DNA from 3 places in the Paenibacillus sp. SEL3 genome. Region 2 is predicted to be linked to each of the others. Evidence: riboswitches for the same ligand, from Rfam matches in the RefSeq annotation. Region 2 holds a riboswitch; each other region holds the start of a gene.
The links. Region 2 has a riboswitch for thiamine pyrophosphate ahead of tenA (thiaminase II). Riboswitches for the same ligand answer to the same signal wherever they lie in the genome.

Region 1 (3,281 bases), 2.2 Mb from region 2:
ACCAGCCTTGTACCATGCGGCTACCATCCTTGGCAGGGAAGCTGACTTCCTCATAAGGCATGTTTTTGGCCTGCATCGGATTAGAGTACAGCGGCGCGACGGTAGGATTCGTAAGTACCCATGCGATGTAAGCATGCAAGGCAATAAAACAAAACAACAGAAAAAAAACGACCGACAGCAGCAGAGCAATCACAACGTGCTTGAACCGCAGCAGACGGGGATTAAAGAGTGGGGTGGACGGCTCCTGAACAGCGGTCTGTAGCTGAGAGTTGCGCTGGGATGTAGAAATCATGTAAGAGCCTCCTTATATAAAATTGATCTTCGTTTCAATAGAATTTAGGTATAATTCCACTTGAAAATGATAGTGTATATCCGTATAGATACCTATTATCGTATGATGGGGGTTATCCAAAGTCAACGCCTGAACCGGAAAAGTAAAAATGATGCAAAGAATTGTCGATGTTTGTTCTCGTTCTGTAATATGGTTGTCACATAAACATCGGTTTACAGTAGCCGCGACTATTCTATATAATTTATGTAACCATGTTTCATAGTGTGAAACGAATATGGATACAAGAGGAGCGGTTCACGAATGGAAGACCGTAAATTAACCGTTCGCGCTGTAGAGCGTGCACTTGATATATTGCTGTGTTTTACCGCAGATTCGGATCTTGGCCTAACGGAGATTGCCTCCAAAATTGGTCTACATAAAAGCACGGTTCATCGGCTGCTGACTACGTTGGAGGATCGGGGCTTTGTCGTTCGGAATGCCGAAACGGAAAAATATCGACTTGGCTTCCGCATTTGGGAGCTATCCACACATTTGTCCCAAAGTGACGAGCCGGCGGTGTTGTTACAGCCTGCAATGGAAGGACTGCGTGACCGTCTGGGCGAAACGGTCAGCTTGTACTTACGGGACGGCAGCATGCGTATTCGCATACAAGCCGTGCAGAGCAATCAGGCGATCCGCAGGGTTGCGCCTGTGGGTGCGCGTATGCCGCTGGCTGTAGGAGCCTCCAGTAAGGTGCTGGCTGCCTTTATGCCGCCGCAGGAGCTGGAAGCCCTGCTAAGCGGGAATGAATGGCCGCCCTCGGTAGACGCGGAGGTCTATAAAGCCCAGCTGCAGGACATTCGCGAGAAGGGCTATGCGACCAGCTATGAAGAACGGGAGCCAGGGGCCGCTGCTGTGGCAGCACCAATTGTGAACCGGAAGGGACAGGTCACTGCGGCTTTATCTGTATCCGGTCCGGTCAGTCGGCTTGCACCCGAGACGCTACATGACTTTGCTCCGATTTTGATCGAAGCGGCGAAGGAAATGGGGCTTATGCTTCCGTAACAAGAATGAATGCAGTTGAAGCAAGCAAAGTGATTTGGTGAGGAGCGTCTTCTTGCTAAATGGAACCTAGAAGGGTTGCCAAAGCCATAAATTTGAAGTAGTCTGATAAGGATGGCGGGATGTCTGTTATGTCCGCCTCATGTGAATAGAAGTATCGCAGTTACTGGGGGAGCCTGTAATGCCGGGCTGAGATGGAATCGTGTAAGATTCCGGACCCTTTGCACCTGATCTGGATCATACCAGCGTAGGGAAGTAATCGGCCATTGAAATGTATACGCAGCTGCTGTCTACGGTGACGCATTGGAATAGGATTATTCCACATGTGCACGGTCTGGATAGCTGCCTCGTTAGATTAGCCGGTTCCCTCGGGAACCGGCTTTTTTGCATAGATCAGCGCCACCCTGGGAATGGTTCCGGATCGGTGTGTCATTTCATCGAAACAGGAGGAATGGACAATGAAGCCGACAGAAGTAGAAGGAACAAAAGGAACAGAATTTAAATCAGCAGAAGTAAGGTTGGCAGGAACAAGGGAAGTTGGGGTAGAGAAGACAAACGGGGAGCAAGCCAGTGGGGTAACGCCCTTTCCAGGGAGCCGTAAGGTATATATTCAAGGCTCGCGGCCGGACATTGCCGTCCCAGAGCGGGAAATTGCTCTTCATCCTACACATACGCCGCAGGGCACGGAGCATCATGAGCCATTGCGTGTGTACGATACGAGCGGTCCCATGACTGACGAAGCCTATCAGGTCGATATCCGTCAGGGCCTGCCTCCATTACGGCGAGCTTGGGCACTGGAACGGGGCGATGTGGAGGCTTACGAGGGACGCGCCGTCAAACCGGAGGATAATGGACTGAAACCTGGCTCCAAACGGGAGACAGTTGAATTTCCCGGCGTGACCAACCGTCCGCTTCGTGCTTCGCAAGGTCGTACAGTGACGCAAATGCATTATGCACGGCAAGGGATCATTACGCCCGAAATGGAATTTGCGGCGATCCGCGAAGGGGTGGAGCCTGAGTTTGTACGGCAGGAATTGGCGGCTGGACGAGCCATTTTGCCTTCGAATATCAATCACCCGGAAAGTGAGCCGATGGTCATTGGGCGTCATTTTCACGTGAAGATCAATGCGAACATTGGTAATTCTGCGGTTACCTCCTCGATTGAGGAGGAAGTGGAGAAAATGACCTGGGCTGTGCGTTGGGGCTCGGATACAGTTATGGACCTATCCACAGGCCGTAATATCCATACCACACGTGAATGGATCATTCGGAATTCTCCTGTACCGATTGGAACTGTGCCGCTGTATCAGGCACTTGAAAAGGTGAACGGCGAAGCAGAAGCGCTGACGTGGGAGTTGTATCGCGATACGCTGATCGAGCAGGCGGAGCAGGGAGTGGACTATTTTACAATTCATGCGGGTGTATTGCTGCGGTATATACCGATGACGGCGAATAGAATGACGGGAATTGTGTCCCGTGGCGGGTCGATCATGGCAGCCTGGTGCCTTGCGCACCATCAGGAGAATTTTTTGTATACACATTTTGAAGAAATCTGCGAAATTATGAAAGCCTATGATGTGGCCTTTTCTCTCGGGGATGGTCTACGTCCAGGTAGTATCTATGATGCGAATGATGAAGCACAGTTTGCAGAGCTGGAAACGTTGGGCGAGCTAACGCAAATCGCATGGAAGCATGATGTTCAGGTCATGATTGAGGGGCCGGGACATGTCCCTATGCATAAAATCAAAGAGAATGTGGATTTGCAAATGGAGATTTGTAAGGAAGCTCCTTTCTATACCTTGGGACCGCTCACGACGGATATTGCCCCCGGATATGATCATATTACTTCAGCCATCGGGGCGGCGATGATCGGTTGGTTCGGGACGTCCATGCTGTGCTATGTTACGCCTAAGGAGCATTTGGGTCTTCCGAATAAGGATGATGTCCG
Region 2 (3,281 bases):
TTGTTCCGGCTTCACGGACAGTGACATGCCCCTCCAGCGAACCAGTATGTAGTTTGGCGAGCTCGTCGAGAAAGGCAATCTGGAAGCTGCCTGGCCCTAGCTCTGCGGTACGTGCTGCGGCTCGGGAAGCTGCTGCACTGTAAAATGCCAAGCCTGCTGTACCTGCGAGCAGCAGGTTGGGTTCAACAGCTGCAAAGGCACCTAACACAGAGGTCAGCAGGCAGCCTGCTCCGGTTACCTTCGTGAGCAGCGCGTCTCCGCCGCTTATCATTCGTGCTTCGGCCCCATCGGTGATGACGTCTTCTTTTCCAGTGATGACAACCATTGTATTGAGCGCTCGAGCAGCCCGAATTGCCAGATCGACATGGCCGCTGTCAGCACTGTCACCAGCATCTACGCCTTTAATCTCACGCGCTTCTCCGACAAGATGGGCAACTTCGGCTGCGTTGCCCCGTACCAATGAGATTTTGACTTTACTCAGGATTCGCAGTGCCGATTCAGTTCTAAAGCTCGTTGCTCCCGCACCGACCGGGTCTAGCAGGACCGGAACACCGTGTGCATTCGCCGATTGTCCAGCAATGATCATGGCATCCACCAGTTCGCGGTTCAGCGTACCGATGTTTAACACGACGGCGCCTGCTATTTTGGCCATATCTGCTACTTCCTCGGGTGCATAGGCCATCACTGGGGAGGCTCCCAATGCATACAGGCCGTTGGCGGTAAAGTTGGTGACTACCACATTGGTGATATTGTGAACGAGGGGTTTGCTATTTTGTACCTTCGTTAGGAGATCCGAATAACTTTTTTCCCATGTACTCATCATGATTATCCTCTCTATAGTTGGTGGTTCAACAGGACATTAACCGTACTTCACGCATCGAATTGACAGGCTGACTATTCCAAGACCGCTGCCTGCATCTGGACCGGCCATTCTTCCTGCTTATAAGCCATGTCCCAGAACTTATATTCCAGCTGGCAGCTCAGTATAAAATGCTCAATCATCCGCTCCCGCTCAGCAGCCGTTGCCCCTTCCGCCCAAGCATCTACACGTTCTCGGAACTTGAGTGTTGTATCATCAAGCTGGTCTCCATAGAAGCCCATCCATTCATAGAACGGATGGGACTTATCCGGCTTTACTTCATCTAGCAGCCTGCGGCCAATCTCGGCATACGTCCACATACATGGCAGCAGCACAGCCAAGATCTCGCCCAGGTTGCCCTCATGCGCAACCGTCAGCATGTGCCGGATATAGTGATGAGCCGACGGAGCGAGCGAATATCCCTGCAATTCTTCATAGGTCACCCCTGCGACAGCACAGAAATTTTGATGCGGGTGAACCTCGCTGTGGAGAATAAAAGAGATTTGTTCATTAAATACAGCCATGTCCTCCCGATTCGTGCATTTGGAGATTGCGATGCCGTATATCCGCATGTAGGCGTTCAAATATTCAAAGTCCTGTTTTACATAGTGAATCAGCTGTCCCCTTGTCAAACTTCCTTCAGCAATACCTCTCACAAAGGGATGCTCAAAAATCGCTTGAAAAATGCCGTCCGCCTGCCGACGGAGTTCTTGTGTAAAACTCAATTTCGCCACCTCCATAAAATTGAAGAGCAAGAAGTCCTGTAAGAATATAATTCCGGAACAACGCTAAAAAGCCGCCCCAGAAAAATGGAGCGGCTTCAACAATAGGCCCAATACGCAAAAAACGCTTGAAACCTTATATACGAAGGCTCCACTTTCCTACGCTAGTACGAACTAGATCAGGTTCAAAGGGTCCAAGATACGTTCTTGTCTCAGCCATAGCGGCTCCCCTAGTGGACTTCTATTCTTTTGACTATTACTGTACATACGTTCATACGCTATGTCAAACATGTCTATCTGGTCAAGGGCCAAACGACAGAGCTGAAGTTCGCTTCCGAGAGGGAAAAAGGCGCTGGAGAAGATCAGTTCCGTCTACACGAAGGAATTCGCGGCAGGCTCCAATGTCTAAATAATCAGCATTTATACCAATAGAGAAATCAGTACTGGGAGTGTAACGAGCGATATGACAGCACTGATGACAAAGGAGGAGGCTGTTTCTGATTCCAGGCTTTCAAAACGGGTGGCGATCATAGCAGCGACTGCTGAACCCGGGAAGGAAACGAGCAGAACTGCCTTCACAGTATCTGCAGACGACAGACCGCATAGGTAGGCGATCAGCAGCATTAATAAAGGCTGTACAATTGTTTTTAACAGTGCGATGGCAAAGGCACTTACACTAAAACTAATGTTGCGTACGCCAATGGTCACTCCGACAGCGAATAAAGCGGCCCCGGACGTAATGTCTCCGATTTGATTCAACGATTTGTTCAACAAATCCGGTGAATGGAAGCCGAACAAGGTCAAAATTACACCAATCAGTGGAACCAGCGCCAGCGGTTCTTTTAATCCATGAAGAATGGAGTCCCAGATTAACCTTCCGAGGTGACCGTTCCGTTCTTTGCCTGAATTCCTGCTGGCTACGGTAGCTATAATGGTAGCCGCCGGGTCAAGGACGGCATTGACTACGATCCCGGTAAGCGCAATCGGAATGGCGACAGCAGCGGAACCGTAGATGGCTCCAAGCACAGGAATACCCATAAAAGCAAAGGTAGGCTGTGCCGAGTTCAAAGCAAACATGGCGGCATCCTTCACTGACTGCTTCCCCGCAAAGCGGGACAGTAGAAGGAGAACGGCAAAAAAGCCGACAATGCCAATGAACAGTGCCAGCAGGAATGGCCATTGCTCGATGAGTGCTTTCCTGTCCGTTGTCGTGATACCGATGAATAGATGCGCAGGCAGTGCAAATTTGGTAACGAGCGCATTTAAGGCCTTGGAGGAAGAGGCATCAAAGCTTTTGTAATGCCCCGCTAACCACCCTAAAATAATAACGAAAAAAATCGGCACCAAAATGTACAAGATATGTCCGACACTCATAGATTGATTCTCCTTGCTTGAACTGACGTATTCTGCCTGTCTGAACAAGGCAATCCCTTTCCTAAATGGAGCATTAGTGAGGGTGATGTATTACGCTTTCCACTGCTTTGACCTTGACATATTCCGGTTTCCACATTGCATCCCGTATAGCTTGTTCAACATCTGAAATGTGTGCCTGAGCTACCTGATCCTGAATCGCTGCTTTCGCTACCGCAACCGCAACAACGTACGAAACATCACGTAATTTTTGGATATGAGGGAGCAACGCACCGCCAGGCTTATTCGAATCTACGCCATTGGCAACGGCATCTGCTGCGGCTGTAAAC
Region 3 (3,281 bases), 650 kb from region 2:
AAGCCTGCACCGCCTCCAGTTGCAGCAGTTCAGCGCCTCCCTTGGCAATCATCACGGGATCGACGACGACTTTTTTCCAGCCGAACTTTCGGATCTGCTCGCTCACAAGACGGATGATACCCGCATTAAACAGCATGCCAGTCTTCAGGGCATCCACTCCAAGATCTGATCCTACAGCTTCGATCTGTTCCGCTGTTGCTTCCTGTGGCAGTGGATATACGCCGTGAACCCCCAAGGTGTTCTGTACAGTAATGGCCGTAATAGCTGACATGCCGTATACGCCAAGCTCTTGAAAGGTTTTGAGATCGGCTTGAATTCCGGCCCCGCCGCCACTGTCCGAGCCGGCAATCGTCAGTGCTCTGGGTACACGAGTGTCTGTCATCGCGCACCACCTGCTGTAGTTGTTCCGGCTTCACGGACAGTGACATGCCCCTCCAGCGAACCAGTATGTAGTTTGGCGAGCTCGTCGAGAAAGGCAATCTGGAAGCTGCCTGGCCCTAGCTCTGCGGTACGTGCTGCGGCTCGGGAAGCTGCTGCACTGTAAAATGCCAAGCCTGCTGTACCTGCGAGCAGCAGGTTGGGTTCAACAGCTGCAAAGGCACCTAACACAGAGGTCAGCAGGCAGCCTGCTCCGGTTACCTTCGTGAGCAGCGCGTCTCCGCCGCTTATCATTCGTGCTTCGGCCCCATCGGTGATGACGTCTTCTTTTCCAGTGATGACAACCATTGTATTGAGCGCTCGAGCAGCCCGAATTGCCAGATCGACATGGCCGCTGTCAGCACTGTCACCAGCATCTACGCCTTTAATCTCACGCGCTTCTCCGACAAGATGGGCAACTTCGGCTGCGTTGCCCCGTACCAATGAGATTTTGACTTTACTCAGGATTCGCAGTGCCGATTCAGTTCTAAAGCTCGTTGCTCCCGCACCGACCGGGTCTAGCAGGACCGGAACACCGTGTGCATTCGCCGATTGTCCAGCAATGATCATGGCATCCACCAGTTCGCGGTTCAGCGTACCGATGTTTAACACGACGGCGCCTGCTATTTTGGCCATATCTGCTACTTCCTCGGGTGCATAGGCCATCACTGGGGAGGCTCCCAATGCATACAGGCCGTTGGCGGTAAAGTTGGTGACTACCACATTGGTGATATTGTGAACGAGGGGTTTGCTATTTTGTACCTTCGTTAGGAGATCCGAATAACTTTTTTCCCATGTACTCATCATGATTATCCTCTCTATAGTTGGTGGTTCAACAGGACATTAACCGTACTTCACGCATCGAATTGACAGGCTGACTATTCCAAGACCGCTGCCTGCATCTGGACCGGCCATTCTTCCTGCTTATAAGCCATGTCCCAGAACTTATATTCCAGCTGGCAGCTCAGTATAAAATGCTCAATCATCCGCTCCCGCTCAGCAGCCGTTGCCCCTTCCGCCCAAGCATCTACACGTTCTCGGAACTTGAGTGTTGTATCATCAAGCTGGTCTCCATAGAAGCCCATCCATTCATAGAACGGATGGGACTTATCCGGCTTTACTTCATCTAGCAGCCTGCGGCCAATCTCGGCATACGTCCACATACATGGCAGCAGCACAGCCAAGATCTCGCCCAGGTTGCCCTCATGCGCAACCGTCAGCATGTGCCGGATATAGTGATGAGCCGACGGAGCGAGCGAATATCCCTGCAATTCTTCATAGGTCACCCCTGCGACAGCACAGAAATTTTGATGCGGGTGAACCTCGCTGTGGAGAATAAAAGAGATTTGTTCATTAAATACAGCCATGTCCTCCCGATTCGTGCATTTGGAGATTGCGATGCCGTATATCCGCATGTAGGCGTTCAAATATTCAAAGTCCTGTTTTACATAGTGAATCAGCTGTCCCCTTGTCAAACTTCCTTCAGCAATACCTCTCACAAAGGGATGCTCAAAAATCGCTTGAAAAATGCCGTCCGCCTGCCGACGGAGTTCTTGTGTAAAACTCAATTTCGCCACCTCCATAAAATTGAAGAGCAAGAAGTCCTGTAAGAATATAATTCCGGAACAACGCTAAAAAGCCGCCCCAGAAAAATGGAGCGGCTTCAACAATAGGCCCAATACGCAAAAAACGCTTGAAACCTTATATACGAAGGCTCCACTTTCCTACGCTAGTACGAACTAGATCAGGTTCAAAGGGTCCAAGATACGTTCTTGTCTCAGCCATAGCGGCTCCCCTAGTGGACTTCTATTCTTTTGACTATTACTGTACATACGTTCATACGCTATGTCAAACATGTCTATCTGGTCAAGGGCCAAACGACAGAGCTGAAGTTCGCTTCCGAGAGGGAAAAAGGCGCTGGAGAAGATCAGTTCCGTCTACACGAAGGAATTCGCGGCAGGCTCCAATGTCTAAATAATCAGCATTTATACCAATAGAGAAATCAGTACTGGGAGTGTAACGAGCGATATGACAGCACTGATGACAAAGGAGGAGGCTGTTTCTGATTCCAGGCTTTCAAAACGGGTGGCGATCATAGCAGCGACTGCTGAACCCGGGAAGGAAACGAGCAGAACTGCCTTCACAGTATCTGCAGACGACAGACCGCATAGGTAGGCGATCAGCAGCATTAATAAAGGCTGTACAATTGTTTTTAACAGTGCGATGGCAAAGGCACTTACACTAAAACTAATGTTGCGTACGCCAATGGTCACTCCGACAGCGAATAAAGCGGCCCCGGACGTAATGTCTCCGATTTGATTCAACGATTTGTTCAACAAATCCGGTGAATGGAAGCCGAACAAGGTCAAAATTACACCAATCAGTGGAACCAGCGCCAGCGGTTCTTTTAATCCATGAAGAATGGAGTCCCAGATTAACCTTCCGAGGTGACCGTTCCGTTCTTTGCCTGAATTCCTGCTGGCTACGGTAGCTATAATGGTAGCCGCCGGGTCAAGGACGGCATTGACTACGATCCCGGTAAGCGCAATCGGAATGGCGACAGCAGCGGAACCGTAGATGGCTCCAAGCACAGGAATACCCATAAAAGCAAAGGTAGGCTGTGCCGAGTTCAAAGCAAACATGGCGGCATCCTTCACTGACTGCTTCCCCGCAAAGCGGGACAGTAGAAGGAGAACGGCAAAAAAGCCGACAATGCCAATGAACAGTGCCAGCAGGAATGGCCATTGCTCGATGAGTGCTTTCCTGTCCGTTGTCGTGATACCGATGAATAGATGCGCAGGCAGTGCAAATTTGGTAACGAGCGCATTTAAGGCCTTGGAGGAAGAGGCATCAAAGCTTTTGTA

Region 1: another riboswitch for thiamine pyrophosphate. It lies ahead of thiC (phosphomethylpyrimidine synthase ThiC); the one in region 2 lies ahead of tenA (thiaminase II).
Region 3: another riboswitch for thiamine pyrophosphate. It lies ahead of tenA (thiaminase II); the one in region 2 lies ahead of tenA (thiaminase II).

Annotation. Positions count from the first base shown of each region.
Region 1 is NZ_CM137725.1:4,058,661-4,061,941, forward strand. Features, by position in the region: gene ACYCS5_RS18665 (alpha/beta hydrolase) at 1-292, opposite strand, end outside; gene ACYCS5_RS18670 (IclR family transcriptional regulator) at 593-1,336, shown strand; TPP riboswitch at 1,492-1,604, shown strand; gene thiC (phosphomethylpyrimidine synthase ThiC) at 1,792-3,281, shown strand, end outside.
Region 2 is NZ_CM137725.1:1,837,571-1,840,851, reverse strand. Features, by position in the region: gene thiM (hydroxyethylthiazole kinase) at 1-820, opposite strand, end outside; gene tenA (thiaminase II) at 895-1,584, opposite strand; TPP riboswitch at 1,721-1,823, opposite strand; gene ACYCS5_RS08550 (AEC family transporter) at 2,002-2,955, opposite strand; gene ACYCS5_RS08545 (NAD-dependent malic enzyme) at 3,029-3,281, opposite strand, start outside.
Region 3 is NZ_CM137725.1:1,186,510-1,189,790, reverse strand. Features, by position in the region: gene thiD (bifunctional hydroxymethylpyrimidine kinase/phosphomethylpyrimidine kinase) at 1-382, opposite strand, end outside; gene thiM (hydroxyethylthiazole kinase) at 379-1,221, opposite strand; gene tenA (thiaminase II) at 1,296-1,985, opposite strand; TPP riboswitch at 2,122-2,224, opposite strand; gene ACYCS5_RS05575 (AEC family transporter) at 2,403-3,281, opposite strand, start outside.